4 regions of the Mesorhizobium sp. B3-1-7 genome follow, and region 4 is predicted to be linked to each of the others. Evidence: predicted binding sites of a transcription regulator. Region 4 holds the regulator's gene; each other region holds the start of a gene.
What was found. The regulator PhoB, encoded in region 4, activates phosphate uptake and scavenging genes when phosphate is short. The targets are predictions, from matches to a motif close to TGTCATNNANCTGTCAT.

Region 1 (7,731 bases), on a different contig from region 4:
CAGAACGGATTGAAATCCTGGAACTGCGCCTTGTCGGGGTTGTAGTAATGCGCCGCGGTGTAATGCACGTCCGCGGTCAGCCACACCGTGTTGGTGATGCCGGCATTCTTGATGAAGCGCAGCACGTCGGCGAATTCGAGCTCGCGGCCCTTCGGCGCGCCATTGTCGTTATTGCTGACGGCCTCGAAACCGACCTTCTTGGCCGCATCGTCCCAGACGACGAGGCTGAGCGGCATGTCGGCGGCGATGACCTTCCAGGTCGCCCTGGAATTGGCCAGCTCGCGCTTCAGCCACTTGGACTGCTCCTCGCCGATCATGCGCGACTTCGGCGTCAGCGTTTCTTCCATGTCGGGGCCGTTCGGGCCGCGATAGGAGCGCATGTCGAGGAAGAACACGTCGAGCAGCGGCCCATGCGAGATCTTGCGGTAGACGCGGCCTGGCTCCGACGGCTCGTAGCGGATGGTCGTCATCTCATGGAAGGCACGCGCCGCCCGGGCCGCCAGCACATGGATCGACTTTTCCTTGTAACGGTCGTCGGCGGTCAGGTCCTTCGAATCCGACCAGTTGTTGAGCACCTCGTGGTCGTCCCACTGGTAGAAGGTCGGACAGATGGCCGACAGGCCAAGCACATGCTTGTCCATCATGTTGTATTTCCACTGGTCGCGGTACTCGTCCAGCGTCTCGGCGACCTTGCGCTTGCCGTCGAGCATGACGACGTTCTTCCACTTGCCGCCGCCGGGCAGGTCGACCTCGTCCTTCAAGGCACCGTCGGCATAGATCGTATCGCCGGAATGCAGGAAGAAGTCCGGCGTGTGCTTGGCGATGGTCGAATAGGTCTTCATGCCGGTCTCGTCGATGCCCCAGCCCTGGCCGGCCGTGTCGCCCGACCAGGCGAAGCGCACATCGCGCTTAGAAGACGGCGCGGTGCGGAAGCGACCGACGATCGGCTCGGAGACGGCATTGATGTCGGAGAGGTCGGCAGCAGTCATGCGATAGAAGATATCCTGGTCGGAGGCGAGATCGGTGAGCAGCCGCTTCACCGTGAAATCGCTGGCCGGCGAGGTATCAAGCGGCGCGAGCCGGGTCGCATTGGCGAAGCTTTCGGTGGTCGACACCTCATACATGACGCGCGCCGGACGGTCGGTGCGGGTCCACACCATGCCGGAGGTGGCGTCGACGTCGCCGGACTGGACGCCATGCGTGAAGGCCGGGCGCTGGCTGGCGCGGGAATAATAAGGCAGCGCGAGACCGGAGGCGCCGACAAGGCCGAAGGCGCTGGCCGAGGTGACGAAAGCGCGGCGGGTCAACGAAAGCTTGTTCATGGCTGTCTCCGGATGGCGTTGAACGGGACCGCCAAGCTCTCGCCTCAATGTTTCAGGCGCATTTCGGAACCATGAAGTTTTGATAACAGTGAACAGAACTGCTGATCTCCCCCCTCGTGGGGGAGATGGCCGGCAGGCCAGAGGGGGGCGCGAAGGATCGCCAACTTCTCAGCGTTTACTCGCTGAGCCTATACCCAACGGCCTAATTGGACATGATTTCAACTGGATAGCTCGGCGGGACAGCGCCCCCCTCTGCCCTGCCGGGCATCTCCCCCACAAGGGGGGAGATTGGCAGCTTAGACCATCTGCGCCTCTGGCTCGAAAGCCGGCCTGTCGGTGTTGATCAGCAACGAGATGCACGCCGCCGCAATGCCGGTCATGCCGGCAATCAGGAACGCCAGCTCGTAATTGCCCTGCAGCTCGCGCATCGTGCCGCCAAAGGCGGCGGCCGCCGCGGCGCCCACCTGGTGGCCGGCGACAATCCAGCCGAACACGATCGGTCCGCTGCGATCGCCGAACGCCTCGTTCGCAAGCCTCAGCGTCGGCGGCACGGTGGCGATCCAGTCGAGCCCGTAGAGCACGGCGAAGATGACCAGGCTGGTCGCCGAGAAGCCCGAATAAGGCAGGTAGATCAGCGACAGCCCGCGCACCGCGTAATAGACGCCGAGCAGCTTGCGCGGATCGAAGCGATCGGTGAGCCAGCCGGACAGCGTCGTGCCGATCAGGTCGAAAATGCCCATCATCGACAGCAGTCCGGCAGCCTGCACCTCGCCGATGCCCATGTCGCCGCAGAAGGCGATGAGATGCGTGCCGACGAGGCCGTTGGTGGTGAAACCGCAAACGAAGAAGGTGGCGAACAGATACCAGAACACCCGGGTGCCGGCAGCCCGGCGCAGCGTGTTCAGCGTATGCGCCAGGAAATTGCCTTGCGATGCGGGCGACACCGGCGGCACGTCATCGGCATCGGCGCCGTAGCGCACCTGGCCGATCGAAGCGGGGCGCTCGGGCACCAGCAGCAGGACGAACGGGATCAGCGCCGCCGTCGCGATCGCCACGGCGATCGCCACCGGCTTCCAGCCGCCGCTCTGCGCCAGCGAGGCGATCACCGGAAGGAAGATAAGCATGCCGGTAGCGCTGGAGGCCGACATCAGCCCCATCATCAGGCCGCGATTGGTCTTGAACCAGCGGTTGACGATGGTGGCGCCCAGCACGCTCGCCACCGCGCCCGAACCGATGCCGGAAAACACGCCCCAGGTGAGGAAAAGATGCCAGGGCTCAGTCATCAACAGGCTGAGCGCGGTCGATCCGGACATCACCACTAGCGCGCCGAGCAGCGTGCGGCGCAGCCCAATGCGCTCCATCAGCGCCGCGGCGAACGGCCCGGTCAGGCCGTAGAGCAGGATGCCGACGCTGGCGGCCCAGGAGGTCACGTCACGGCGCCAGCCGAAGCTTTCTTCCAGCGGCACCATCATCACCGACGGCGCGGAGCGAAGCCCGGCCGCGATCAAAAGGCAGAAGAAGATGACGGCAACGACGACGAAAGCGTAGCGCTGGCCAAACGGGCGGGACTGGGCTATCATGTTACTGACCGGTACGTTGCAATGGGATGAAGCCATAAATACGTACCGGTCAGTAACATTGTCAAGCGAGTTGTTTGCATGCCATCGGACAATAAAATTGAAGCGTCGTTGAGCGATGCCCCCGCTCCCAGGGCGGCGGACAAGATCCTGGACGTCGCGCGCGACCTGTTTTATCGCGAGGGCATCCGGGCGATCGGCGTCGACGAGATCGTCAAGCGCGCCGGCGTCACCAAGCCGAGCCTCTACCGCAGCTTCCCGTCCAAGGACGAGCTTGCCGCCTCCTATCTGCGCAAATACGACCTTGAGTTCTGGGAGCGCTTCGACGAGGCCGTCGACGCGCATCCAGGCAAGCCGCGCGCGCAGATCATCGCTTTCCTGACCCGGGTCGGCAAACGCACCCAAAAGCCGGATTATCGCGGCTGCGGCATGACCAACGCGGCGGTCGAATATCCCGAGCGCGGGCATCCCGCGCGGGTGGTGAGCGAGAACAACAAAATGGAGTTGCGCCGGCGCCTGCGTGCCATGGCGGCCGCGATGGGCGCGCCCGATTCCGATACGCTGGGCGACGGGCTGCTGCTCCTCATCGAGGGCGCCTATATCAGCGGCCAGCTGTTTGGCCTGGGCGGACCGGCGGCCGCCGTCGCCCGCAACGCCGACCTCCTGATCGAAGCCAGCTTGAAGAAATAGCAATTGAAGCTACGCTTTCGGCAACTCGAACGGAGTTGTCAGCCATGCGTGCTCTTCTGATCCCGCTTGCCCTCGCCGGTTTCTGCCAAACGGTCCAGGCCGGCGAAATCTCCAGCGCCTACACCGATCTCGACTGGAAGAAGGACTGCGTGACCTATGCCCAGGCCGCGGAAGGCGACGGCGACTGGGCGAGCCTCGTCTGCTCGGGCTATCGCGGCTACCCGGTGCTGATCGGCTACGACGACGCGCGAGAGTCTCTCTATTACGGCTTTCCATCCGACGACATGACCGCGGTCTGGGAGAGCTTCACCGCCTTCAACGGCTCGGGCCCGAAGGTCGAGTGGCGCATCGAAACCAATGGCGATGTCGCCATTCCCTTCGCCGCCATCCACCGCCGTTCGATCAGCGACCCGCAGGACGAGAAGAAATCGACCGACGTGCTGGTCGTCGCCAAGGTGGCGCAACCGGAAGAACATCAGGGCTGCACCGTCGGCCTGGTTCTAGCCACCGGCAACCCGCAGGCCAACGACCAGGCGCGCAAGCTCGCCGACGACAAGGCGAAGACCTTCGCCTGCCGCAAGGACAAGCGCGAAGTGATCGGCGACGTGCCCGCGTTCGGCCGGGTGGACAACTGACCCCAACTCGGGCTGAGGGCTTGGTCAGCCTTTCCCGACCTCCAGATGCCGGCTCAGCATCAGCCGCAATTCCTCCAGCACGCCATCGCGCAGCCGCTTCTCGCCGATCAGCGTCAGCGGAATGCGCATCAGCTGCGGCACGATCACCGCCAGCCTTTCGGCCTGTCCTGCCGGCAGCGGCGGATCGGCCGCGGCGAACAGCGTCGCGATCTGGCTGCGACGGTGCCCTCGCATGGCGCGCCGCCAGCCGTCGTCACCCGGCAGGTCGAGCAGCGCCGAATAGGCCGGATGCCCGGCCATGAAGTTCCCGAGCCGCGCGAACAGCTGGTCGGCGATCGCCGCCGCGCTCATCCCCTGCGTCCGGTCGCGCAGGTCGTCGAGTTCGGCCGAAAGCGCCTCGGCATTCTGGGCGAGGATTGCCTGCGCCACCGCCTGCTTGGTCGGGAAGAAAAGATAGAGCGTGCCGATGGCGGCGCCCGCCTTGGCGGCGATCTCGGTCATGGTCGTCGCGTCGAAACCCTTCTCGACGAACAGCTCCGAGGCCGCCGCCATCAGCGCGGCGACGCGGTCACGGCCTCTTTTTTGCTGCGGGGCGCGCGGCTGCGGCACAGTTACGCTTGATTTTTCCGAGGCCATCCTCATATTCCAAACCTGAGACTATCCTCATATATAGCCTGCCGGCCCTCGACGCGCCAGCAGCGCCGGATCTGAACGCCATGACCATCGCAAGGCAGGACCGCCCACAGAGCCACAAATGGATGGTTCTGAGCAACACCACGCTCGGCATGCTGGCCGCAGCCATCAATGGCTCGATCCTTTTGATAAGCCTGCCGGCGGTGTTTCGCGGCATCGGCCTCAAGGCGCTCGACCCCGGCAACATCAATTACCTGCTCTGGGCGATCATCGGCTACATGATCGCCACCGCCGTGCTGGTCGTCGCCTTCGGCCGGCTGGGCGATCAGTTCGGCCGGGCGAAGATGTACAATCTCGGCTTCGCCATCTTCACCGCCGCCTCCATCGCGCTCAGCCTGCTGCCGGGACAAGGCGATTTCGCCGCCATGTATCTGATCGGCGTCCGCATCGTCCAGGGCATCGGCGGCGCGCTGATCATGGCCAATTCCACGGCGCTGCTCACCGACGCCTTCCCCGAGAACGAACGCGGCTTCGCGCTCGGCATCAATGTCGTGGCGGCGATCGGCGGCCAGTTCATCGGCCTTTTGATCGGCGGACTGCTCGCCGACACCGACTGGCGGCTGGTGTTCTGGATCAACGTGCCGTTCGGGCTTGTCGGCACCATCTGGGCCTATCTCAAGCTGCACGACGCGCCGAACCGCTCCAGCCACACAATCGATTGGCTCGGCAATATCAGCTTCGGCCTCGGCCTGGTCATGATCCTCACCGCCATCACCTATGGCCTGCAGCCCTATGGCGACCAGGTGATGGCCTGGACCAGCCCGAAAGTGCTGACGCTCTTTGCCGTCGGCATCGCTTCGCTGATCGCTTTCGTCGTCATCGAGAGCCGTGTCGCCAAGCCGATGCTCGACCTGTCGCTGTTCCGCATTCCGGGCTTCGCCTATGGCAACGTCGCCAATCTTGCGTCGGGCATCGCGCGAGGCGGCCTGCAATTCATGCTGATCGTCTGGCTGCAAGGCATCTGGCTGCCGCTGCACGGCTATTCCTTCGAGCAGACCCCGCTCTGGTCGGCGATCTTCATGCTGCCGCTCACAATCGGTTTCCTGATCGCCGGGCCGATCTCGGGCTATTTCTCCGACCGCATCGGCGGCGTGCCTTTCGCCGTTGGCGGCATGGTCGCGGGCGCGGCCAGCTTCGTCGCGCTGATGCTGCTGCCCGCCGACTTCTCCTACACCGCCTTTGCCGGCCTGCTCTTCCTCAACGGCCTCGGCTCCGGCCTTTTCGTGGCGCCGAACTCGACGCAGATCATGAATTCGGTGCCGGCGCGCGAGCGCGGCCAGGCGTCGGGCATGCGCGCCACCACCACCAATGCCGGGCAGGTGCTGTCGATCGGCCTGTTCTTCAGCCTGATGCTGGCCGGCCTCGCCGCCAGCCTGCCGGCGACGATGGAAGCCGGCCTTCTGGCGCAACATGTGCCGGAGGCGATCGCGCACCAGGTCGCCAACATGCCGCCGGTCGCCAGCCTGTTCGCCGCCTTCCTCGGCTACAACCCGATGGGCGAACTGATCCCGGCCGACGTGCTCCACGCTTTGCCGCCGGCCAACGCCGCGACACTGACCGGCAATCAGTTCTTCCCCGAGCTGATGTCGGGGCCGTTCAAGCACGGGCTGGTCTTCGCCTTCACCTTCTCGGCGATCCTCTATCTGGTCGCCGCCATCGCCTCCTGGCGCGGCGGCCGCGGCGCCGAGGCGGAATTTTCAGAGAATCTGGCCGCCGAGGCAGCAAGTCGACGTTAAACGGTCAAGCGTTAGGCCAGCGCTGCATCGGGTTTCCATTCGGGTCGCTGCCTAGTAAACCCTTGCGCGATTGCAGCAGGCCTCGGGAGGTTCCGCTTGTCCAGTTTTGTCAGCGTCGCGAACGAAAACGGCGTGGCGGTGGTCACCATCGACAACCCGCCGGTCAATGCGCTGAGCTTTCACGTCCGCAAGCCGCTCCACGAGGCACTCGCCGCTTTGCGCGACGATCCCGCCGCAAGCGCGATCGTCATCGCCTGCGCCGGGCGCACCTTTGTCGCCGGCGCCGACATCACCGAATTCGGCAAGCCGGTCCAGCAGCCGGAACTACGCGCCATCATCGCCTTGCTTGAAACCATCGCCAAGCCGACGGTCGCTGCGATCCACGGCACCGCGCTCGGCGGCGGGCTGGAACTGGCATTGGGCTGCCATTTCCGCGTCGCCGACAAGGGCGCCAAGCTCGGCCTGCCCGAAGTGAAGCTCGGCCTTTTGCCGGGCGGCGGCGGCACCGTACGACTCCCACGACTTGTGGGTGCTGTGAAAGCGCTTGGCATGATCGTTTCCGGAACGCCGGTTTCGGCCGACGAAGCCAAGGCCACCGGATTGGTGGATGCGGCTTTCGATGGCGATCTGATTGTTCAGGCCATTCGTTTCGCCGGCGAAATGGTCGAGTGGGGCGGCCCGTTCACACCGGTGCGCGACCGCAACGACCGCCTTGCCGGGACCGATCTCGCCGCCTTCGACGCCCAGAGGGCGGAACTGGCCAGGAAGGCCCGCGGGCTTGAAGCGCCGCTTGCCTGCGCCGAAGCCGTGCGCAACGCGATCACCTTGCCGTTCGACGAGGCGCTTGCGGCCGAGCGGCAACTATTCCTGAAACTCGTTTCCGGCGACCAGTCGCGGGCGCAGCGGCATCTGTTCTTCGCCGAGCGCGAGGCGGCCAAGATTCCCGGCAAGGATCTGCGGAAGCGCCGGATCGAACGCGTCGGCATTATCGGCGCCGGCACCATGGGCGGCGGAATTGCCATGGCTTTCGCCAATGGCGGTCTTCCGGTGACTTTGGTCGAGACCAGCGAGGAAGCGC
Region 2 (7,731 bases), on a different contig from region 4:
GGGGCATGCCTCATCGTTGCCGGCTGCCTGATCGCCGCGCGCGCCAATCCGAAGCTTGCCGAGCCGATCGAAGCGGCGATGTGAGAGAGCGCGGCATCGGTCGGTAAATCCGGCCGCAACGGCGCCGATTTTTCCGCACCGCCGCGGTGGCGGCTCAGCCCTGCGGGTTCTGCGCCGCGGTGGCCTTGAGGCGCACGCCCCTGCCGCCGCGCTCGCTGGCCTGGTTCTCGCCGATCAGCTCCACGCCGACCTCGTCGAGCGCCTGAATGACCTTCATCAGCGTGTCGACCACGCCCCGGACGACGCCGTCGCTCGCTTCCATGCGCTGGATCGTCGGCAGCGAGACGCCGGCGCGCTCGGCGAGCGTCTTCTGGTCGATGCCGGTCAACGCCCGCGCGGCGCGCATCTGTGCGGCAGTGATCATCGGCCTGAACCCGTCTTTTGAAACTGCAGGAGATGTATATTGTAGATATTACAATGTCTCAAGCATCATTTTATATGCTTCAGCCATCGATCAGTCGCTGTCGGCCACTACTTTGCGTCGCTGCAGCAGGCGCGCCGCAAGCCAGCACAGCATGGCCCATGCGAAGCCCGCGCACCAGCCGGCAAGCACGTCGGACGGCCAGTGCACGCCAAGATAGACGCGGCTGGCGCCGATCAGCACCGTGGTGAGCACGGCAAGGCCGAGCACGAAGACTTTCGTCCTGCGATCCGGCAGGAACCGGGCCGCCAGCGAGCCGAGGGTCAGATAGGTCACCGCCGACAGCATCGCGTGACCGCTGGGAAACGAGAGCGAAGTCTCGGTGACGAGATGCGAGACGAGATCGGGGCGCGGCCGGTCGACCTCGAATTTGAGCAGGCTGGAAAGCACTTGCCCGCCCGCCACGGCCGCGAACATGAACAGAGCTGTCAGGGGTCTGCGGAGCAAGAGCAGATAGACGATCGTCGCCGTCGTGATCAGCGCCAGCACGGCGGTGCTGCCCAGCGCGGTGACGTCGCGCACCGCGCCTTCGAGCCAGGGTGGACCGATCGGACTGTCCGGCTGCCCGGCATGGCGGAAGGCAAGCAGGATTTCCGTATCGAAGGCATGTGGCGAGGTGGCGCGCGCCACCTCAATGAGCTCCACCAGGCCCCATAGACCGCCGGCGATCGCCAGCCCGGCCAGCAGCACCGGGAATTCCAACTTGTTGAGCAGCGCGTTGGCGGTCGATTTCATTCGGGCCCTTGGGTCCAGCTACAGCCGTTGCATATAGGGCCCGAGCGTGATCAGCGCGACGGCGGCGACCGCCAGCACCATGCCGGTCGCTTGCAAGGCGTTTAGCCGTTCGCCGAAGAAGGCGAGCGCCACTACATTGACCGAGACGAGCTGGATGACCGCCGACAGGCTGAACGACACCGACATGCCGAACTCGCGCACCAGCCGCAGCATGATCAGATTGCCGGCCGTGTAGAGCGCCAGGGTCAAAAGAAGCTTGGCCAGGCTCGGCGCCATCCCCCAATGCTTGGCCGCCATCGCCGCCAGCAGGAACATCACCGTCGAAATGCCGAGCTGCGCCAGTCCCCAGAAACTCACCTTGTCGTCCCCTTCTTGAAGCGCCGTCGCCACGCCGGCCGCAGCCTTTGTTTCCGAAGCGGACGAAACCGTCAAGCTGGGTGGTGGAGGATAGGGCGAAGGCCGCGGCAAGCCTCTTCTTCCCGTATAGTGACGGGTAGAAAGGGACCGACATCGACGACTTCGCCAATCACCGGGGGGTACATCGAAGCCATGTCACGAAAATGTGATCGGCGCGCTTTAGGGGTCGAAAGGTCAAAATCCCAGCCACCTCAAGAAGCCAGAGGAATCCCATGACCGTGACCCCTGAGACCCGCTTCCGCACCAGCCTGCTCGAGGAAAATGACGGCCCGCCCGTCAATCCGACCGACAACCGCACCATGGGCGAGATCATCGCCGCGCGTTTCTCGCGCCGCGGCTTTCTCATGGGCTCGCTGGCCGTCTCGGCCATTGCCGCCACCGTCAGCCCGCTGGCGCTGATCGCCGCCGACGAGGCGCGCGCCGCAGAGGCTTCGGCCTTCAAGTTCGACGAGCTCGAGGCCGGCATCGACGATAAGCATCATGTCGCGCCGGGCTATGACGCCGACGTGCTGTTGCGCTGGGGCGATCCGCTGTTCGCCGACTCGCCAGCGTTCGATCCGGCAAAACAATCGGCCGAAGCTCAGGCCAGGCAGTTCGGCTACAACAACGACTATGTCGGCTATATCCCGATCGACGGCTCCGCCGAGCACGGCTTGCTGGTCGTCAATCACGAATACACCAACCCGCATCTGATGTTCCCCGGCATCGTCTCGATCGTCGAGAAGGACGGCAAGAAGGCCGCCGAGGTGGCGCCGCTCTCCAAGGAGCAGGTCGATGTCGAGATGGCCGCGCATGGCGGCACGATCGTCGAAATCCGCAAGCAGGGCGGCAAGTGGCAGGTCGTGCGCGACGGCAAGCTCAACCGCCGCATCACCTCCAACACCGAGATGGCGCTGTCCGGCCCGGTCGCCGGCCATGATCGCGTCAAGACCAATGCCGATCCGTCCGGCGCCAAGGTCATCGGCACCGTCAACAACTGCGCCGGCGGCGTCACGCCCTGGGCCACCTATGTGATGGCCGAGGAGAACATCCACGGCTATTTCTCGGGCGAATTGCCGGAAGGCCACGGGGAGGCCGCCAACTACAAGCGCCTCGGCATTCCGGAAGGCGCCTATGAGTGGGGCGCGCATTACGACCGCTTCAACCTCGCCAAGGAGCCGAACGAGCCCAACCGGTTCGGCTGGATCGTCGAGGTCGATGTCAACGATCCGGCCTCGGTGCCGAGGAAGCGCACCGCCATGGGCCGTTTCAAGCATGAGGGCGCCGAATCGATCGTCGCCAGGGATGGCCGCGTCGTCTTCTATCTCGGCGACGACGAACGCTTCGACTACGTCTACAAATTCGTCACCGCCGGCAAGTTCAATCCCGATGACCGCGCGGCCAACATGAACCTGCTCGACGACGGCACGCTGCATGTGGCGAAGTTCGCCGAGGACGGCTCGGTCGAATGGATGCCGATCGTGTTCGGGCAGGGCCCGCTGACTGCCGAGAACGGTTTTGCGTCCCAGGCCGACGTGCTCATCGAGACGCGGCGCGCCGCCGACCTGCTCGGCGCCACCAAGATGGACCGGCCGGAGGACATCCAGCCGAATGCCGGCAACGGCAAGGTCTATGTCATGCTGACCAACAACACCAAGCGCAAGGCCGAGCAGGTCGACGCCGCCAATCCGCGCGCCGGCAACGCCTTCGGCCACATCATCGAGATCGTCGAGGACGGCGGCGACTTCGCCGCCACCAAGGGCAAATGGGAAGTGCTGCTGAAATGCGGCGATCCGTCGGTGGCCGATGTCGGCGCCACCTTCTCCACCGCGACCACCGCCCATGGTTGGTTCGGCATGCCGGACAATTGCGCCGTCGATTCGGCCGGGCGCCTGTGGGTCGCCACCGACGGCCAGGGCCCGAAGGCCACCGGCCGCACCGATGGCCTGTGGGCGGTCGACACCGAAGGCCCGGCGCGGGCGACGTCGAAACTGTTCTTCCGCGTGCCGATCGGCGCCGAAATGTGCGGCCCGCTCTTCGCGCCGGACGACCAGACCGCTTTCGTCGCCGTCCAGCATCCGGGCGACGGCGGCGAGGACTGGGAAGGCTTTGGCCGCCCGTCCTATTACGAGGACCCGTCGACCCGCTGGCCGGACTTCAAGCCGGACATGCCGGTGCGGCCGTCCGTCGTTGCGATTACGAAGCAGGGCGGCGGCAAGATCGCGGTGTGATGCGCTGAGGGTAGCACAAACGTTGGGGATTGGCGGAAGCCTCCCCAACGTCGTCATTCTAGGGCGAAGCAGGAGCGAAGCTACGTCGCGGAAACCCTGGAATCCATGCCGTGACCGCGATCACAGGGCGCAGCGGAGCAGAATTCTGCACCGTTGCAACGCTCGCATGTCACGGAATGGATCCGCGGGTCTACGCTGCGTCGCTGCGCTCCTCGCTCCGCACGTGGATGACGAAGCCGAGCAGTCACTTTGCGCGTTGAAGCATCGCCATGTTCATCCTGTTCCTCAGGCGGAAGCCGATCGACTCGTAAACCCCGATCGCCGCCGCATTGCTGTCATAGGCGTGCAGGTACGCGACCTCGCCGCGTGCCGCGATCCTGCCCGCCACCAACACCGACAGCAGGCGGGCAACGCCGCGGAAATCCGGATGCGTGCAGACGCCGCTGAGTTCCGAGCAACCGGGCTGCCTCATGCGCTCGCCGGCCATCGCCGCCAGCCTGCCGTCGATCCTGATGCCAGAATCGCCGAGGCTCGGCGCCTCCGGCGTGAACGGGCCGGGCTTGGTGAGAGAGACGAGCAAGCAGCGCCACGCTGCCCGTCACGCCCGGTTGCGCGACGCCGAGGGATTGCGCCAAAGCCGACGCGCGCGTGGCGCGTTTCGCGCGGCCGATGGACGATACTGGACGCTTTCGGACGTTTGCCCTTCATTCGCCGCCAATTGCATCCTATATCGCGCTGGCGCGACGTGGCCGGCAGCGGTCGCCAGCGATTCGCGACCTGAGGGCGGCAGGTCATCCATTCTTGGCACGCGGAGCTCATGGCGCCCCTGCGCATCTATTTCGACAGGCTTCTCGACGCCGTGGCGCCCAAGGTTCCGCGGCGCGAGTTGACGGATGCCGAGCGCCTGGCGCTGGTGCGCCGCCATGGCGATTTCTCGCTCGCCTATTCCACGGCCGTGCAGAAGAAACTGTCCTATTTCAGCGATGGCGACGGCTATATCGCCTTCGGCACCAAGATGAGCCGTCATTTCGCCCTGGGCGATCCGGTCGCCGACCCGGCCGACCGCACGGCCTATATCAAGCGCTTCGTCGAGGCCGCCGGCGGCCCGTGGTTCGTCCAGGTCGGCGCCGACACCGCCAAGGTGCTGGCCGGCCTCGGCTACCGGGTCAATCGCCTCGGCGTCGACACCAGGCTGCTTTTGCCGGCGCATGATTTTTCCGGCAAGCGCAACGAAACCGTGCGCTATTCCGAACGCTGGCTGACGAAGAAGGGTTTTATCCTCGCCGAGGACAGGGGCGACGGGCTGCAGGAGGAGATCATTCAGCTTTCCGCCGACTGGCGAAAGGAGCGCATCATCAAGCGCTGGGAGATGGGTTTCCTCAACCGTCGCTTCGCCGAAGAGCTCGGCGCCGACATGCGCCGCTTCATGCTGCACAGCCCGGAGGGCCGGCTTCTCGCCATCCTCGATTTCGACCCGCTGTTTCGCGACGGCAAGGTCATCGGCTACACCACCTCCTTCAAGCGCAAGCAGGTCGACGCGACGCCGCATGCCGAAATCGGCTTGACCAAATTCGCCGTCGATCGCTTTCGCGAGGAGGGCATCTCTGAGGTGACGCTCGGCCTCTCGCCGCTGCTCGACATCGAGCCGAGCGGCTTTGCCGAGTCGGGCTTCTGGCGCGGCGCCTTCCAGCGCGCCTACAACTCGCCCTGGGTCAACCGCTCGCGCTTCAACCTGCAGGGCCAGGCGGCCTTCAAGCGCCGCTTCCATGGCGTCGAGGAGCCGACCTACATCGCCTTCCGCAAAGGGACTTTCGTGGAAATGCTGGGGCTGCTGCGCCTGCTGAAGGCGATTTGAAGGAGGCTCTGTTTTCCTCGCCCCCACTTCGTGGGGCGAGGAACTGAAAGTCCGTCAGTTCCTCAACCGGTAGCCCGTCTTGAAGATCCACGCCACGATCGCGATGCAGATGGCCAGGAACATCAGCGTCATGCCGAGGCTGACGCCGACCGAGACGTCAGCCTTGCCGTAAAAACTCCAGCGGAACCCGCTGATCAGGTAGACGACCGGATTGAACAGCGTGATCGTCTTCCAGATGCCCGGCAGCATGTGGATCGAATAGAAGCTGCCGCCGAGGAAGGTGAGCGGCGTGACGATGAGCAGCGGCACCAGCTGCAGCTGCTCGAAGGTCTTTGCCCAGATGCCGATGATGAAGCCGAACAGGCTGAAAGTCACCGCCGTCAGCACCAGGAAGGCGATCATCCAGAACGGATGCTCGATCCTGAGCGGCACGAACAGTGCCGCGGTGGCCAGGATGATCAGGCCGAGGATGATCGACTTGGTCGCGGCGCCTCCTACATAGGCGATGATGATCTCCAGATAGGAGACTGGGGCCGACAAAAGCTCGTAGATCGAGCCGACGAATTTCGGGAAATAGATGGCGAAGGAGGCGTTGGAGATCGATTGCGTCAGCAGCGACAGCATCATCAGGCCCGGCACGATGAAGGCGCCGTAGGCGATGCCGTCGATCTCGTTGATGCGCGAGCCGATGGCCGAGCCGAAGACGACGAAATAGAGCGATGTCGAGATGACCGGCGAGATGATGCTCTGCAGCACCGTGCGGAAGGCGCGCGCCATCTCCACCCGGTAGATCGCCCATACCGCACGAAAATTAGGGGCAGCGCGCAGGTTCATGGCTCTTGCCTCAGAAGATTGACGAAGATCTCTTCGAGCGAGCTGTTCTTGGTGTCGAGATCGCGGAACTGGATGCCGGCCGCCTCGAGGTCACGGATCAGCGAGGCGACGCCCGGACGGTCGCTCTGGTTGTCATAGGTGTAGGTGAGCTGGTTGCCGTCGTCCGACAGCTCCAATGAATAGTGGGAAAGCCCGTCCGGAACGGCGGCAAGTGGCGCGCGCAGCTCCAGTTTCATCTGCTTGCGACCGAGCTTGCGCATCAGCTCGGCCTTGCCTTCGACCAGGATGATCTCGCCCTTGTTGATGACGCCGACCCGGTCGGCCATCGCCTCGGCCTCTTCGATGTAATGCGTGGTGAGGATGATGGTGACGCCGTCTTCGCGCAGGCGCCTGACCATTGCCCACATGTCCTGGCGCAGTTCGACGTCGACGCCGGCGGTCGGCTCGTCGAGGAACAGCACGCGCGGCTCGTGCGACAGCGCCTTGGCGATCATCAGCCGGCGCTTCATGCCGCCGGACAGCGTGATCGCTTTCGAATCCTTCTTGTCCCACAGCGAGAGGTCGCGCAGCACTTTTTCGACGAAGGCCGCGTTGGGCGCCTTGCCGAACAGGCCGCGGCTGTAGTTCACCGTCGCCCAGACCGTCTCGAAGGCGTCGATGGTCAGCTCCTGCGGCACCAGCCCGATCAGGCTACGCGCCGCGCGGTAGTCCCGGCCGATGTCGTGGCCGTCGACGCTGACGCTGCCCGACGAGCGGTTGACGATGCCGCAGACGATCGAGATCAGCGTCGTCTTGCCGGCGCCGTTCGGCCCGAGCAGCGCGAAGATCTCGCCGCGCTCGATGTCGAGATTGATTTCCTTCAGCGCCTTGAAGCCGGTGGCATAGGTTTTCGTGACACCGGAGATCGAGATGATGGATGACATGCTGAAATACGGCCGGCTGGAAAAGGTGACCTGATATAGGTCGGATGCCGCCCGGTGCAACCGTGAATCGACGCCGTTCCTGACAACTTTCGACAGTGAGGAGGTTCTTTCTCCCCGTGAAACGGGGAGAAGGGACTAACCCTGCTGCGTCCAGAACGCGATCTCCTGCGCCTTGGTCCTGAGCTCGGTCTTCAGCCATTGATCGTCGTCGTCGAGGTAGCTCCACGGCGTCCTGCCCTGCGCCCGCATCTCGCGGATGTAGGAGCGGTAGCGGTA
Region 3 (7,731 bases), on a different contig from region 4:
GGGTGAGGATGCCTTCGTCCTGCAGCGTCTGCAGCCGCTCGGCCAGCGTGCGCGACGAGATGCCTTCGTCGGATTGCAGGAATTCGCGAAAGTGCTTCTTCCCGGCGAAGATCAGGTCGCGGATGATGAGCAGCGTCCAGCGGTCGCCGAGCAGCTCGAGCGACAGGTTGATCGGGCAGCCGGATCTTCCCTTGGTCGACATCGGTATGGTTCCATTTTTAAATCACTTTACTATTGACATCGTTCTCGCGTTGCGTCAAATGGTTCCGAAAGTAAATCATTTGAGCAAAGAGGAGGAGCGTCATGAACCAGCAAGCGAACCGCACGGTGGTGGTCGTCGGTGCAACCAGCGAGGTCGGCGCCGAGGTCTTGGCAAAGCTGACCAGGGCAGGGCATACGGTACGCGGCGTCGCCCGCAGCCTCGGCGTTGCGCTTGACGACCAGGCGGCGCTCGACGCCGCCTTCTCGGGCGCCGACGGCGCCTATGTGATAATCCCCTTCGATGTCACCACGCCCGATCTGCACAGGTTCGAGGACCAAGTCGGCGCACGGCTGGCATCATCCATCGCCAAGGCCGGCCTGCGCCGCGTCGTGCTGCTCAGCGGCCTCAATGCCCATCTCAGAATGGGTACCTCGCTTGGCGCCGCTCTGATGGAAGAGCGGCTTGCCGCACTAGGCCTGGAGGAGCTCGTCTATCTGCGCGCCTCCTTCTTCATGGAGAATTTCGTCAAGGGCATGGGCTTCGTCGAGCAGGCGGCGTCCGGCGTCTTCGCCTCGCCCTTCCGCGGCGACGTGCCGATGCCGTTGATTGCCGCCAAGGACGTTGGCGAGCGCGCCGCCGCCCTGTTGAGCGCCGAACATTTTCTGGCCCAGCGCGTCGTCGAATTGCACGGCGGCGGTTCCTACACGCTCGAACAGGCCACCACCATCCTAGGCCGGGCGATCGGCAAGGATGTCACCTATCATGAAGCGCCGTTCGCCGAAGCGCGGGCCGGCATGGTCGCCAACGGCATATCGGCGAGTTTTGCCGATGCGCTAGGCGAAACGGCGGCAAGCTTCAACAGAGGCGAGCGCTGGGCGCTGGAGGCACCCTCGGCCGAAAACGCCACGCCGACCACCTTCGAAGACTGGGCGCAGGCTTTCGCCCGTTCGCGCTGAGCCGCCTGAACCTTCACGGCAGAAATTCCTAGCGAGGAGACCCAAAATGAAAAAGCTCATCCTTCAGATGCAGATGTCGGTCGACGGCTTTGTCGGCGCGGACGAGGGGCATCGCTGGCAGCTCTGGGAATGGGGCGATGACAATGCCTGGGACGAAGAACTCAAGCAGGATTTCAACGCTGTCTTCCAAACAATCGACACCATCCTGTTGAGCCGCAAGATGGCCGAGGAGGGGTATCTGACCCATTGGGGCAACGCGGCGAGAAAATACCCGAAGGATCGCTTCTATGCCTTCGCGCGACGCATCGTCGAGGCTGAGAAGATCGTGGCGAGCGACAAGCTCGAGGCTTCGCGCTGGGAACGCACCCGCGTCGTCAGTGGCGACCTGCCGCGCGAGGTCGATGCGCTGAAGCAAGGCGCGGGCGGCAACATCGCCGTGTTCGGCGGCGCGGGCTTTGCCGCCGCGCTGATCGCCGCCGGCCTGGTCGACGAGTTCCAGCTCTTCATCAATCCGGCGGTTCTGGGCAGCGGCCGCCGCATCTTCGAGAAGGGTGGTTTTGCCAAGCTGAAGCTCCTCGGCTCGAAGCCCTATGCCAGCGGCATGGTGGTGAGCCGCTACGGGCCGGCACAATGAGGAGCGACACCGAGGTCGCGCCGGCTTGAATCAATCCGTCAGTGCGTCTTCTCAACCGCCTGTTTGGCCGTGCCTTTCGCGCATCGGCTGCGAGCCGCCTCCGCTGACCAACCGCAGGTGCGCGCCTGGCCGGCCGCTCCGTGGCCAGGCCGCCTGGTCGTTGCCCGCGGCGACGAACCAGCGGGCCTCGCGCGATGTCAGGCCGATAAGCACCCGGCCGGCATATTCGGCCGGCGCGCCATTGCCCGCATCGAACACCGCCCAACTGCCGCCGGGCGGCTCCTGCACCGCGACGAACCTCATCGCAGACTCCATCTGTGAAGAGGTGGGCAATATAGCAGGCGCGACTTGGCGTTCCTATGACGTGGCTCACATTGGCACACTTTTGCGGTGGATAGCTCGGCTCCGGCTGCAAGCAGGCCGTGTGTTCCACCAGTCTCCTTGGCTGCCCGGTCGCCCTATTGACCAGCCTGGTCGGCGTCGGTCAGCGTGCCGAGGAAAGCGACGATGTCGTCGATCTCGGCGTCGTTTAGCGCCGGCTTGTCGCCCGGCTTTTTGCCGTTGAAGGGTGGGTCGGTGTTGAGGTTCGGCCAGTAAGCCTTTGGCAGGTCGTCGAATTTGTCGACCGTGCCGTCCGTCTTCTTCGGATACCAGCGCCCGGGATCCGTATCGCGGCTGGCGTAGAAGGCGACCGCCTCGCGCAGCGAGTGGAAATAGCCGTTGTGGAAGAAGCTCTTTCGCAAGGCCACGTTGCGCAGGGTCGGCGTCTTGAACAGGCCGCAATATTCGGCGCGGCCTTTGAAATCGGTGCGCAGCGGTCCGCACAGGCCGAGGTCGACATAATTGGGATCGGCGTTGGCGGGGATCGCCGGATTGCGCGGCACGGCGATCGCGATCAGGCCGTAGTCGGTGAACTGCGGCGGCTCGCCGTCATTGGCGGGCTCGCTGAGATGGCAGCTCGCGCAATTGCCCTTCGCTTCGTCCTCGAACAGCATGCGGCCGCGCAATTCCTGCGCCGAGAGCTGCGCCTTGCCGGCGAGGAAAGCATCGTAGCGGCTGGAATAGGGATAGAAATCGGCGCTGCTCTGCTCGAATGTGCCGAGCGCTTCGACCGCGGCGTCGAAGGCATCCTGCGGGTGCTCAAACACATCGGCGCCGAACGCCGCCTCGAAGGCGCCGGCATAGGGCGCCTTGCGCAGCGCCGCGACCACCTCGGCCTCGTCCTTGTTGCCCATCTCGAAGGGCGACAGCAGCGGGATCCTCGCCTGGTCCTTGCCGTGGTCGGCGCGGCCGTCCCAGGTCAGGCCGCCGGTCGGGCCATTGTCGACGCTCTCGTCGCCTTCGTCCTCGGAGTCGTAGAAATGCTCGGTGAAGGCAGGCGCCGCCTGCAGGTAGCGCAGCGACGGCACGGCGCGAACGCCGGGCTGGTCGAGCTTGGCTCCGCCCATCTCGATGGGTGCCGCCGAGGCCGGCCCGAAGGCGTGGTTGGGATCGTGGCAGGACGAGCAGGCCTGCTTGCCCGAGGCGGAGAGCGAAGGGTCAAGGAACATCTGCCGCCCGAGCGCCGTCAGCGCGTCGGCGCGGGCGAAGGCTTCCTGGCGCGACATCGGGCCGGGGTGGACACCGGACCGCTCCGCGGTGCTCGCAGGCGCGGTCAAGCCGACGATCGAGGCCGCCAGAAGGGTGATCGCGTGATTTTTCCGTCCCATCGTCTGCGGCGACATCCCTGATTTCCTTCGCCCGATTTCGTTCGCGACGTAAGGATCGAGTGCAACGGATTGATGACCGGCTTTCTCGCTCACGAAACCGTGTTCGGACACTGCGGAAATGTCACATGGGTGACAAGGCTCCGAAGTAGCTCGGCATTGATGCAGTTGCGTTCCTGCATTGCCGTCCTCCAGCCATTCCTAAGCCACGAGGCATTTCCCGATGACCCGATTCTTTCTCTCCCCCCGGTCCTTCCTCTCGCTTTGCCTTGCCTCCACGGCGCTGGCATCGTTCTCCGCTGCTGCCCACGCGGCTCCTCCCGGCTACGACAAGATCGACACCGTCGTCGTCATCTACGCCGAGAACCGCAGCTTCGATAACCTCTACGGCGGCTTCCCCGGCGCCAACGGCCTGGCCAACGTTTCGCCCGACCAGGCGCGTCAGCTCGACCGCGACGGCAAGCCGCTTTCCGAACTGCCGCCGGCCTGGGGCGGCTTGACCGGCAAGGGCGTCACGCCGGCGGTGACGGAGGCGCAGAGCGCGCATCTGGCCAACGCCACCTTCGCCATCGACGATCCCAAGGGCTTCAACGAGGGCACCAACGTCGTCACGCACGACCTCTGGCACCGCTTCTACCAGGAGCAGATGCAGATCGACGGCGGCCGGAACGACAAATTCGTCGCCTGGGCCGATTCCGGCTCGCTGGTCATGGGCCACTATGACGGCTCCAACCTGCCAATGTGGGCGATCGCCAAAAAATACGTGCTGGCGGACAATTTCTTCCAGGGCGCCTTCGGCGGCTCCTTCCTCAACCACTTCATGCTCGCCTGCGCCTGCGCGCCCCACTATCCCAATGCCGACACCAGCCCGGTGAAGGGCCAGATCGCCGTTGTCGAGCCGGATGGCGTGACGCTGAAGCCGGCCGACAACTCGCCCGCCTCGGCGCTGGGCGGCGTGCCGAAATTCGCCAATGACGGCGCCATCACGCCCGACTTCTACGCCGTCAACACCATGCAGCCGCCTTACCAGCCGAGCGCCAACAAGCCGGCCGAGGGCGGCGACAAGACGCTCGCCGATCCGGCGCAGCCGACCACGCTCCCGCCGCAGCACGAGATCACCATCGGCGATCTGCTCTCGCTCAAGGGCATTTCCTGGGCCTGGTATGCGGGCGCCTGGCAGGCGGCGCTCGACGGCAAGAACGCGACGCCTGTGCCGAACTTCCAGTTCCACCACCAGCCCTTCAACTATTTCGCGGCCTATGCCCCGGGCACGACCGCGCGGGCCGAGCACCTCAAGGATGGCGGCCTTGACGGCGTGGAGTTCATCAAGGCGATCGACGACGGCAAGCTGCCGTCCGTCACCTTCTATAAGCCGCAGGGCAACCTCAACGAACATGCCGGCTATGCCGATGTGACCTCGGGCGACCAGCACTTGGCCGACCTCGTTTCGCATCTGGAGAAGAGCCCGCAATGGGCCCATATGCTGGTCGTCATCACCTATGACGAGAATGGCGGCTTCTGGGATCACGTCGCGCCGCCCAAGGCCGACCGCTGGGGCCCGGGCAACCGCATCCCGGCCTTCATCATCTCGCCCTATGCGAAGATGGGCACGGTCGACCACACCCAATACGACACGACCTCGATCCTGCGTTTCATCACCGCCCGCTACGACCTGCCGGTGCTGCCGGGCCTCATCGCCCGCGACAAGGCGCTGCGCAACAACGACCAGCCGCCGATGGGGGATCTGACGGCGGCGCTCGACCTGACGAAGTAGCGTTTCAGAACTGGTTCCTCTCCCCGCCAAGAGGCGGGGGAGAGGTGTCCGCGAAGCGGACGGAGAGGGGGCCTTCGTAGGGCGCTCCCCTCTCAGTCTCGGCTTCGCCGAGCCACCTCTCCCCCATTTCATGAGGGCGAGGAAACGCCAATCGCCCACGGCCTGCCTCGGCGATTGCCTCAGTGAATTCACGTCCGCTATCAATGTCTCCGAATTGGAGACCACGCGATGGCAGACCTGAAAGTCAGAACCCGAAACGCCGGCGCGCTCGCCGTCCTGCCACCGGTCGGCCTGCCGCTGGTCACGACACCGACCGGCGGCACCGTCGATGTGGTCACGCAGGTGAGCGCCCAGGGCTTCAGCCCGCTCGATCTGCTCTATGCCTCTTTAGCCGCCTGCATGGTGCTCAGCGCCCGCATCGCCGCCACCCGCCTAGGGGTCGCCGACCGGCTGGGCGAGGTGAGGGCGGATGTGACCGGCGACAAGGCGAAGGACGAGCCGTCGCGGCTGGAAACCTTCAATATTCGCCTGACGATCGCCGGAGACCTCGATGCCGCGACGAAAGAGCGGATCCTGGCGGATGCCGAGGATATCTGCACCGTCTCAAACACGCTGCGCGGCGCGCCGGCACTTCACGCGACGCTCGGGTGAGACCGATGGCGCATCTTTCGCCGATCGACTACGCGACCGCTTCCGTCGAGATCCGCGCCGAGCACGACCGCGAGCTCGCCCTGCGCGGCCGCATGACCAACATGAAGCGCATCCTGCTCCACTCGCCGGCCGCGCATCGCATCTACGCCGAATGGTTCACGCTGCGCGACCTCTTGCGCCCCACGCTCGATGACCGCGCCATCTGGCTGTTCTCGAAGACGATCGCCGAGGCGATGCGGGCAGAAATCCCGGTTACTTTCTTCCGCCGCGCGCTGATCGATAGCGGCCTCGATCCCGAGGCGATCGAGCCGTCGACCGACGAGGCGCTGCTGATCGGTTTCGGCAAGGCGGTCGCAGCGGACGCCAATGCCGTTCCGGACGAGACCTGGGCCGCGCTCAAGGCGCGCTACGACGAGACGCTGCTCATCAACCTCACCGCCTTCGCCGGCATCATGGTGGCAACCTGCGTGTTCGCCAATGCGGTCAAGGTGGATCTCGATCCGGAGCTGGAGACGTATCGCCAGCAGTGAAGCTGCTGATCTCCCCCCGCAAGGACGGAGATTGGCAGCTCGAGCGCCTCGCCACTTTGCCATGAATCGGGTGGTTTGGCCCCGTCGCTCGCCCCATCTTCGGGTAAGCAAGCGATGGAGCCAACCCATGACCATCCATTCCCTGAACACCAAACGCGCCAGCCGCTCAACCGAAGCCCGCGTCGCCGCGCAGGATTGGCGCGTCCTGGTCACCGAGCTCAACGTCAATGGCTGCGCCGTCATGCCGGACCTGCTCGCGCCCGAGGAATGCGCCGACCTCGCTGCGCTCTATCCGCATGAAGAGCATTTCCGCAGCCATGTGGTGATGGCGCGTCACGGCTTCGGCAAGGGCGAATATCGCTACTTCAAATATCCGCTGCCGGACCTGATCGAGGGCCTGCGCACCGCGCTCTATCCGCGCCTCGCCACGGTCGCCAATGACTGGAACGAGAAGATGGGCGTGGCGCTGCGTTATCCGGCCGAACACGCCGCCTTCCTGAAGCGCTGCCACGACGAAGGCCAGGTGAGGCCGACGCCGCTTCTGCTGCAATACGGCCCCGGCGACTTCAACTGCCTGCATCAGGATCTTTACGGCGCACTCGCCTTTCCGCTGCAGGTGGCGGTCCTGTTGTCCGAGCCGGGTGAGGATTTCACCGGCGGCGAATTCGTGCTCACCGAGCAGCGCCCGCGCATGCAAAGCCGCGCCGAGGTGGTGCCGTTGAAGCGCGGCGATGCGGTGATCTTTGCGGTTCACAACCGGCCGGTGCAAGGCACGAAGGGGTACTATCGCGTCAACCTGCGCCATGGCGTGAGCCGCTTGCGGTCGGGGCGGCGGCATACGGTCGGGATCATCTTCCACGACGCGAGATGAGTAGGCAGTAGGTTACGTCGAGGCCGACAAGCGATGAGGGGTTCCTTTATCCCGCGCATTCGATTATTGGCCCTACTCCCTACTCCCTACTCCCTACTCCCTACGAGCCCATGATCCGTCTTGAAAATATCGGCAAGCAGAACGGCCGACAGATCGTCTTCATCGAAGCCTCGGCCGCCTTGCAGAAGGGCGAGAAGGTCGGACTGGTCGGCCCGAACGGCGCCGGCAAGACGACGTTGTTCCGCATGATCATCGGCCAGGAGCAGCCGGACGAGGGCCAGGTCTCGGTCGATCGCGGCGTCACCATCGGCTATTTCAGCCAGGATGTCGGCGACATGGGCGGTTTGAGCGCCGTGGCAGAGGTCATGGAGGGCGCAGGGCCGGTCAGCGCGGTGGCCGCCGAGATG
Region 4 (7,731 bases):
TTTCGGCGCCCTGGCGCCCATCTACGGCACCATCGTCACCTCGGCCATCGCCATTCTCATCGCTGTGCCGATCGGCATCGGCATCGCCATCTTCCTGACCGAGCTCTGCCCGCGGCCGCTCAGGCGCCCGATCGCCATCGCGGTCGAGCTGCTCGCAGGCATTCCCTCGATCATCTACGGCATCTGGGGCCTGTTCGTGTTCGCGCCGTTCCTGCAGACGACGATCCAGCCCTTCGTCATCTGGCTCTTCAAAGGCATCCCCGGCCTCAACAGCCTGTTTGCCGGCCCGCCCTACGGCATCGGCCTGCTGACCTCGTCGCTGATCCTTGCCATCATGGTGCTGCCCTTCATCACCTCGATCACCAAGGACGTGTTCGACACGGTGCCGGCGGTGCTGAAGGAATCGGCATACGGCATCGGCTGCACGACCTGGGAAGTGACCCGGCGCGTGACCATCCCCTATACCCGCGTCGGCATCATGGGCGGCGTCATGCTCGGCCTCGGCCGCGCGCTCGGCGAGACGATGGCGGTTACCTTCGTCATCGGCAACGCGCACCGCATCAGCGCCTCGCTGTTTGCGCCGGGCACGACGATCTCGGCGACCATCGCCAACGAATTCACCGAAGCCGACGGCAATCTCTATACATCCTCGCTTGTATCGCTCGGCCTGATCCTGTTCATCATCACCTTCATCATCCTCGCGCTCGCACGCTACATGCTGTTGCGCATCGATAGCCGCACGGGAGCCTGACCGATGTCGACTGCCGCATCGCTTCACCAAAGCCGCAAACGCAAGAATGCCGTGATGATGGCGCTGTGCGTCGTCGCGGCCGGCATTGGCCTCGCCTGGCTGGCGCTGATCCTCGGCGCCTTGCTCTACAAGGGGCTCTCCGGGGTGAACCTGGCGGTGTTCACTGAAATGACGCCGCCGCCCGGCGACGCCGGCGGCCTGCTCAACGCCATCTACGGCAGCATCGTCATGACGATCATCGGCATCGTCGTCGGCACGCCGATCGGCGTGCTGGCCGGCACCTACATGGCCGAATATGGCCGCTTCTCGAAGCTTACGACGGTGGTGCGCTTCATCAACGACATCCTGTTGTCGGCGCCATCGATCATCATCGGCCTGTTCGTCTATGAGCTGATGGTGCGGCCGATGGGGCATTTCTCGGCGATTGCCGGTGCCGTCGCGCTGTCGATCCTGGTGATCCCCGTCGTGGTGCGCACCACCGAGGACATGCTGAATCTTGTGCCCAATGCGCTGCGCGAAGCAGGCGCCGCCATCGGCGCGCCGCGCTGGGTGGTGATCCGCTCCGTCGCCTACCGCGCGGCAATGTCGGGCATCGTCACCGGCATATTGCTGGCGATCGCCCGCATCTCCGGCGAGACGGCGCCGCTTCTCTTCACCGCGCTCAACAACCAGTTCTGGTCGAGCAATCTCAATGCGCCGATGGCCAGCCTGCCGGTGACCATCTTCCAGTTCGCTCTCAGCCCTTACGAGGAATGGCAGCAACTGGCCTGGACGGGCGCACTCATAATCACCCTGACGGTTCTCGGGCTGAGCATCATCGCCCGCAGCCTAACCGGACGCAGAGAGGACAGATGAAACCGATGTTGTCCACCGACCTGAACGCAGCCGACACGACCGTCGAGAAGGCCAAGATCGAGGTCAAGAACCTCAATTTCTACTATGGCCAGTCGAAGGCGCTGAAGGACATCAACCTGTCCCTGCCCGAGCGCAGCGTCACAGCCTTCATCGGCCCGTCGGGCTGCGGGAAGTCGACGCTGCTGCGCGTGCTCAACCGCATCTACGAGCTCTATCCGAAGCAGAGCGCCGAGGGCCAGGTGCTGCTCGACGGCAAGAACATCCTCGACCGCTCGCAGGACCTCAACCTGCTGCGCACCAAGATCGGCATGGTGTTCCAGAAGCCGACGCCGTTCCCGATGTCGATCTACGAGAACATCGCCTTCGGCGTCAGGCTCTATGAGAAGATCAGCAAGGCCGAGATGGATAGCCGCGTCGAGCAGGCGCTGAAGCGCGCCGCGCTGTGGACCGAGGTCAAGGACAAGCTCAACGCCAGCGGCCTCAGCCTCTCGGGCGGCCAGCAGCAGCGCCTGTGCATCGCCCGCACCGTGGCGGTGAAGCCCGAGGTCATCCTGCTCGACGAGCCGGCCTCGGCGCTCGATCCGCTGTCGACCGCCAAGATCGAGGAACTGATCGACGAGTTGCAGGCCGACTACACGATCGTCATCGTCACCCACAACATGCAGCAGGCGGCGCGTGTGTCGCGGCAGACGGCGTTCATGTATCTGGGCGAGCTGGTGGAGTTCGACCGGACCGAGAAGATCTTCACCTCGCCTCGCGAGAAGCGCACGCAGGACTACATAACCGGCCGCTTCGGCTGAGTTCATACGAGGACATCATCATGGCCGAACATACCGTCGCCTCCTTCGACGAGGATCTCAGGCAGATCAGCCGGCTCATCAACGACATGGGCGATCTCGCCAGCTCCATGGTCGGCGGTGCGACGAGGGCGCTGCTCGAGACCGACAATGCGCTGGCGCAGCGCGTCGTCTCCGACGACGCCATCATGGACGCTCGTCAGCGCGAGCTCGACGACCGCGCCATCACGCTGATCGCCAAGCGGCAGCCGATGGCGGACGACCTGCGCAACGTGGTCGGCTCGATCCGCATGGCGGGCGACCTCGAACGCATCGGCGATCTCGCCAAGAACATCGCCAAGCGTGTCGGCTCGGTCGGCGTCAGCGCCGCGCCGCGCGACCTCACGCATTCGATCGATTCGATGGCGCAGCTGGTGCTGATCCAGGTGCAGGCCGTGATCCAGGAATATATGGTGGGCGATGCCACGGTGCTGGCCAAGCTTCGCAACGACGACGAGCGCATCGACGTCAAATACACGTCCGTCTTCCGCGAGCTGTTGACCTACATGATGGAAGACCCGCGCAACATCACCGCTTGCACGCATCTTCTGTTCTGCGCCAAGAACCTCGAGCGCATCGGCGACCATGTGACCAACATCGCCGAGAACGCCTATTATGTGCTGACCGGCACGCAATTGCCCGCCAATCGTCCGAAGCAGGACGAGACCGCAATGTCGGCGCCGGCGGCCTGACGAAAAGGTTACCCCAATGATCGCGCCACGCATCATGGTGGTGGAGGACGAGGAGCCGCTGGGGGTGCTGCTCCGCTACAATCTCGAATCCGAGGGTTACCAGGTCGAAGTGGTGACCCGCGGCGACGAGGCCGAAATCCGCCTTCAGGAAAACGTTCCCGACCTGCTCGTGCTCGACTGGATGGTGCCGGCGGTTTCCGGCATCGAGCTCTGCCGGCGTCTCAGGATGCGGCCCGAGACCGAGCGGCTGCCGATCATCATGCTGACGGCGCGCGGCGAGGAAAGCGACCGCGTGCGCGGCCTCTCGACCGGCGCCGACGACTATCTGGTCAAGCCATTCTCGACGCCGGAGTTCATGGCGCGCGTCAAGGCGCTGCTGCGCCGCGCCAAGCCGGAGGTGCTGTCCAGCGTGCTCAAGGTCGGCGACATCGTGCTCGACCGCGAATCGCACCGGGTCTACCGCAAGAAGAGCGAGATCAGGCTCGGCCCGACCGAGTTCCGCCTGCTCGAATTCATGATGCGTCATCCCGGCCGCGTGTTCTCGCGCAGCCAGCTGCTCGACAATGTCTGGGGCGAGACGATCTATATCGACGAGCGCACCGTGGACGTCCATGTCGGGCGCCTGCGCAAGGCGGTCAACAACGGCCGGATGCCAGACGTCATCCGCACCATCCGCGGGGCGGGGTACGCGATCAGGGAGGATTAGGTCCCGAGGGCCCTGACGGGTCAGGCGCTTCCAACAACCACGTTGGTGGGTAGCCGAGACGTTTGTGCTTCGTCATCCACGGGCGGAGCAAGGAGCGTAGCGACGCAGCGCAGACCCGAGGATCCATGCCGTGACTTCCACGCGCCGCTATGGCGCAGAACTCTGCACCGCTGCACCCTACGATCGAGGTAACGGCATGGATTCCAGGGTCTGCGCGCGTCGCTTCGCTCCCTGCTCCGCCCTGGAATGACGAAGTCGCGGTGGCTTCGGCCAATCTCCAACGTTGGTGCGATTCGCGGCTTCAGCGCCATGTTCGCTTAGGCCACGTTCTTCCCGGCCCCCGCTCTGGCCTGCACCCCCGGCGCGAAAATCTCCTGATCGACGAAGGTCAGCGCGCGCATGGCGCAGCCTTCGCGGATAAGCGGCAGTTCGTTCGGCTCGGTGTCGAAGGAGATCGATTCCGAGTGCTGGCCGCCGGCGGTCTGGGCGATCGCCTCTCGCAGCGCCGGCTCGATCAGGTCGAAGGCGGCCGCGCTTACGCCGACCATGGCGACAGGCGCCGGGTCGATAAGGGCGAACAGGCTGCCGAGGCCGAAACCGAGTGCTTCGCCGGCCCGGCGATAAGCCTCCCGCTCGGGTCCGTCCTCCTGCCGGGCTTTTGCGGCCAGCGCGCGCATATCGGCGTCGCCGACGTCGGTCGGCGTGGCATCCTCGCTTATTCCCATGGCGCTGCGCCAGATCGCGTAATTGCCGGCATAGGCCTCGACGCAGCCGCGGCGGCCGCAGCGGCAAAGCGCGCCGCCCGGACGATGGATCATATGGCCGAACTCGCCGCCGGAGGAATGCGTGCCGCTGAACAGCGCGCCCTTCAGCACCAGGCCCATGCCGATACCGTGCGAGAGCAGGATGGCGATGAAGTCGTCGCGATAGCGCTCGGGATCGCGCCATTGCAGCGCCACCGCCATCATGTTGCAGTCGTTCTCCATGGTGGCGGGAATACCGAATTCCCTTTCGAGGAGGTCGGCGAAAGGGATGTCGGTCAGCGGCGTGATCGGCGACCACAGCATGGCGCGTGAATGGGAATCGGTGATGCCCTGAATGCCCATGGCGATGCGGGCGACGCTGCCCACGTCGAGGTCGGGATCCCGCAGCCGGCGCCGCACGATCGCCATGCATTCGCCGATCAGCTCGTCGCGGGGCATGACGAGCGTGTCGAGGCGCTGCTGCTCCTCGGCAACCACCTGGCCGGCATAATCGATCACGGCGACCGACAGGAAGTTCAGCGACAGCACCACGGTCAGCACCGCGGCGGCTTCGGGGTTCAGCGCCAGACCGATCTGCGGCCGGCCGCGTTTCAACGCCGTCGGCTCGCTGGCCTTGCTTTCGGTGAGAATGCCTTCCTGGATCAGATCGGCGGAGATCGCCGAAATGGTCGAGTGGCTGAGCCCGGTGGTGGCAGCAATCTCCGTGCGCGAGGGCTGGCCGGCGCGGCGCACGGCCGAAATCACCATGGCGCGGTTGCGCCGGCGCAAATCGTCGTGACGGATTCCGACCGACATCGTCTCGCACGTCCTCCCAGTCATCGCGGCCTTGTGATGATGATGCCATGGCCTGTCGGTGACATGCTAGGGATAGTGGCAGAAGCCGCAGCCTGTGTCATTATTTATTGCGGATGTCGAAAAAAATGCCCTGACCCATCAAAACCCATCAGAATCGCAGTTGACAGCGTCGTTTTGCTGGATCACTATTTTTTTGAGGCTCGAAAAAAAGCCTCTATGCCGGCCTTCGGGCCAGTCTGGGTCGCGCCGCACAGGCGCAGGGAGGATATCATGAAGAAATTCGCAGCCGCCATTCTGGCGGGCGTTGCCGTGTCGCTGACGCTGGTGTCGGTCGCCGAGGCGAAGGACAAGGTGATCGGCGTGTCGTGGTCGAATTTCCAGGAAGAGCGCTGGAAGACCGACGAAGCGGCGATGAAGGCCGCCATCGAGGCCGCCGGCGACAAGTATATCTCGGCCGATGCGCAGTCCAATCCGGGCAAGCAGCTGACCGACGTCGAAAGCCTGATCTCGCAAGGCGCCAACGCGCTGATCATCCTGGCGCAGGATGCCTCGGCAATCGGCCCGGCGGTGCAGAAGGCGCTCGATGAAGGCATTCCGGTCGTCGGCTACGACCGCCTGATCGAGAACAAGGACGTGTTCTACCTGACCTTCGACAACAAGGAAGTCGGCCGCATGCAGGCCCGCGAGGTGTTCAAGGTCAAGCCGGAAGGCAATTATGTCTTCATCAAGGGCTCGGGCGCCGATCCGAACGCCGACTTCCTGTTCTCGGGCTCCATGGAAGTGCTGAAGGAGGCGATCGACAGCGGCAAGATCAAGAATGTCGGCGAGGCCTATACCGACGGTTGGCTGCCCGCCAACGCGCAGAAGAACATGGAGCAGTTCCTGACCGCCAACGACAACAAGGTCGACGCGGTCGTGGCGGCCAATGACGGCACCGCAGGCGGCGTCGTCGCGGCGCTGACGGCGCAAGGCCTGGCCGGCACCGTTCCGGTCTCGGGCCAGGACGGCGACCACGCGGCGCTCAACCGCATCGCGCTCGGTACGCAGACCGTGTCGGTGTGGAAAGACGCGCGCGAGCTCGGCAAGAACGCCGCCGAGATCGCCTCGCAGCTCGCCGACGGCAAGAAGATGGGCGACATCGCCGGCGCCAAGGACTTCACGACGCCCGGCGGCAACACCGTCAAGTCGCTGTTCCTGACTCCGATCGCGATCACCAAGGACAATCTCAACGTCGTCATCGACGCCGGCTGGATCAAGAAGGACGAAGTCTGCGCGGGCGTTGCCGCCGGTAGCGTCAAGGCCTGCAACTAAGTCTGCCGGCTCTCGATCAAAATCCCTGCGCCGCGGCCTGAAAGCCGCGGCGTTTTCTCAAAAAGATTTGTGTTTCCGCCTCTGGCGGATAGCTTCTAGGCTTGGCCAGGCATCCGCGCCAGACGGGCAGGCCGGCGGGAGGAAATCATGACCGACACGACGTCTACCCAACCGGCGGACACCGCGCGCGCGTCGGAACTCGGCGCCGTCGCCCGGTTCCTGAAGGCGACCGAGCTCGACACCCGCATGCTCGGCATGATCGGCGCGCTGCTCTTGATCTGGATCGGGCTGCATGTGATTTCCAGCCTGCGCCTCGGCGTCAATCCGCTCGACTTCGACAGCCGCACGTTTCTCACGCCGCGCAACCTGTGGAACCTGTCGGTGCAGACTTCGGCCGTGGCGATCATGGCCTCCGGCATGGTGCTGGTCATCGTCATGCGCAACATCGACCTGTCGGTCGGATCGGCCGAAGGGGTAATCGGCATGGTCATGGGCTTTGCCCAGGTGCATTTCCTGGTGCGCTTCGTCGGGCTTGAGCTGGGCAATCCGTGGATCTGGGTGCTGGCATTGCTGATCGGCCTGGCGCTCGGCCTCATCATCGGCGCCTTCCAGGGCTTCATCATCGCCTATCTCGAAGTGCCGGCCTTCATCGTGACGCTGGGCGGATTGCTGGTATGGCGTGGCGCTGCCTGGTGGGTCACCAGCGGCCAGACGGTGGCGCCGCTCGACGCCACCTTCCAGCTGATGGGCGGCGGCCCGGCGGGCTCGATCGGCGCCAGATGGAGCTGGGCCGTCGGCATCGTCGCCTGCCTGGCGGTTATCTTCATGCATTTCAACGGCCGCGTGCAGCGCAAGCGCTTCCGCTTCCCGCTGCGTCCGGTCTGGGCCGAGACGCTGCTCGCCACGGTCACCTGCGCGGTCATCCTGGGCGCGGTGTGGCTCGCCAATTCCTATCCGTGGCCGGTCGGCATCGTGAACCGCTACGCCGCCGCCAACAACATCACCGTTCCCGAAGGCGGGC

Region 1: FJ417_RS06540 (alkaline phosphatase) is a predicted target of PhoB. The motif match lies at 1,394-1,410, and genes of this name have one in related genera.
Region 2: FJ417_RS32180 (PhoX family phosphatase) is a predicted target of PhoB. The motif match lies at 1,767-1,783, and genes of this name have one in related genera.
Region 3: FJ417_RS29835 (acid phosphatase) is a predicted target of PhoB. The motif match lies at 3,620-3,636, and genes of this name have one in related genera.

The regions. Positions count from the first base shown of each region.
Region 1 covers NZ_VFTL01000006.1:6,535-14,265, reverse strand. The annotation lists gene FJ417_RS06540 (alkaline phosphatase) at 1-1,322, opposite strand, end outside; gene FJ417_RS06530 (MFS transporter) at 1,619-2,902, opposite strand; gene FJ417_RS06525 (TetR/AcrR family transcriptional regulator) at 2,981-3,589, shown strand; gene FJ417_RS06520 (hypothetical protein) at 3,634-4,224, shown strand; gene FJ417_RS06515 (TetR/AcrR family transcriptional regulator) at 4,249-4,860, opposite strand; gene FJ417_RS06510 (MFS transporter) at 4,941-6,653, shown strand; gene FJ417_RS06505 (3-hydroxyacyl-CoA dehydrogenase NAD-binding domain-containing protein) at 6,750-7,731, shown strand, end outside.
Region 2 covers NZ_VFTL01000063.1:2,133-9,863, reverse strand. The annotation lists gene FJ417_RS32200 (DMT family transporter) at 1-84, shown strand, start outside; gene FJ417_RS32195 (helix-turn-helix transcriptional regulator) at 155-424, opposite strand; gene FJ417_RS32190 (phosphatase PAP2 family protein) at 515-1,216, opposite strand; gene FJ417_RS32185 (hypothetical protein) at 1,235-1,573, opposite strand; gene FJ417_RS32180 (PhoX family phosphatase) at 1,846-3,843, shown strand; gene FJ417_RS32175 (GNAT family N-acetyltransferase) at 4,088-4,423, opposite strand; gene FJ417_RS32170 (phosphatidylglycerol lysyltransferase domain-containing protein) at 4,661-5,698, shown strand; gene FJ417_RS32165 (ABC transporter permease) at 5,753-6,532, opposite strand; gene FJ417_RS32160 (ABC transporter ATP-binding protein) at 6,529-7,455, opposite strand; gene FJ417_RS32155 (phospholipase D-like domain-containing protein) at 7,591-7,731, opposite strand, start outside.
Region 3 covers NZ_VFTL01000049.1:9,781-17,511, forward strand. The annotation lists gene FJ417_RS29810 (helix-turn-helix domain-containing protein) at 1-202, opposite strand, end outside; gene FJ417_RS29815 (NmrA family NAD(P)-binding protein) at 304-1,158, shown strand; gene FJ417_RS29820 (dihydrofolate reductase family protein) at 1,205-1,792, shown strand; gene FJ417_RS29825 (hypothetical protein) at 1,844-2,095, opposite strand; gene FJ417_RS29830 (cytochrome c peroxidase) at 2,251-3,516, opposite strand; gene FJ417_RS29835 (acid phosphatase) at 3,722-5,272, shown strand; gene FJ417_RS29840 (OsmC family protein) at 5,501-5,923, shown strand; gene FJ417_RS29845 (hypothetical protein) at 5,929-6,453, shown strand; gene FJ417_RS29850 (2OG-Fe(II) oxygenase) at 6,581-7,324, shown strand; gene FJ417_RS29855 (ABC-F family ATP-binding cassette domain-containing protein) at 7,435-7,731, shown strand, end outside.
Region 4 covers NZ_VFTL01000021.1:30,143-37,873, forward strand. The annotation lists gene pstC (phosphate ABC transporter permease subunit PstC) at 1-751, shown strand, start outside; gene pstA (phosphate ABC transporter permease PstA) at 755-1,606, shown strand; gene pstB (phosphate ABC transporter ATP-binding protein PstB) at 1,603-2,406, shown strand; gene phoU (phosphate signaling complex protein PhoU) at 2,427-3,134, shown strand; gene phoB (phosphate regulon transcriptional regulator PhoB) at 3,151-3,840, shown strand; gene FJ417_RS18275 (ROK family protein) at 4,158-5,399, opposite strand; gene xylF (D-xylose ABC transporter substrate-binding protein) at 5,670-6,710, shown strand; gene FJ417_RS18285 (sugar ABC transporter permease) at 6,858-7,731, shown strand, end outside.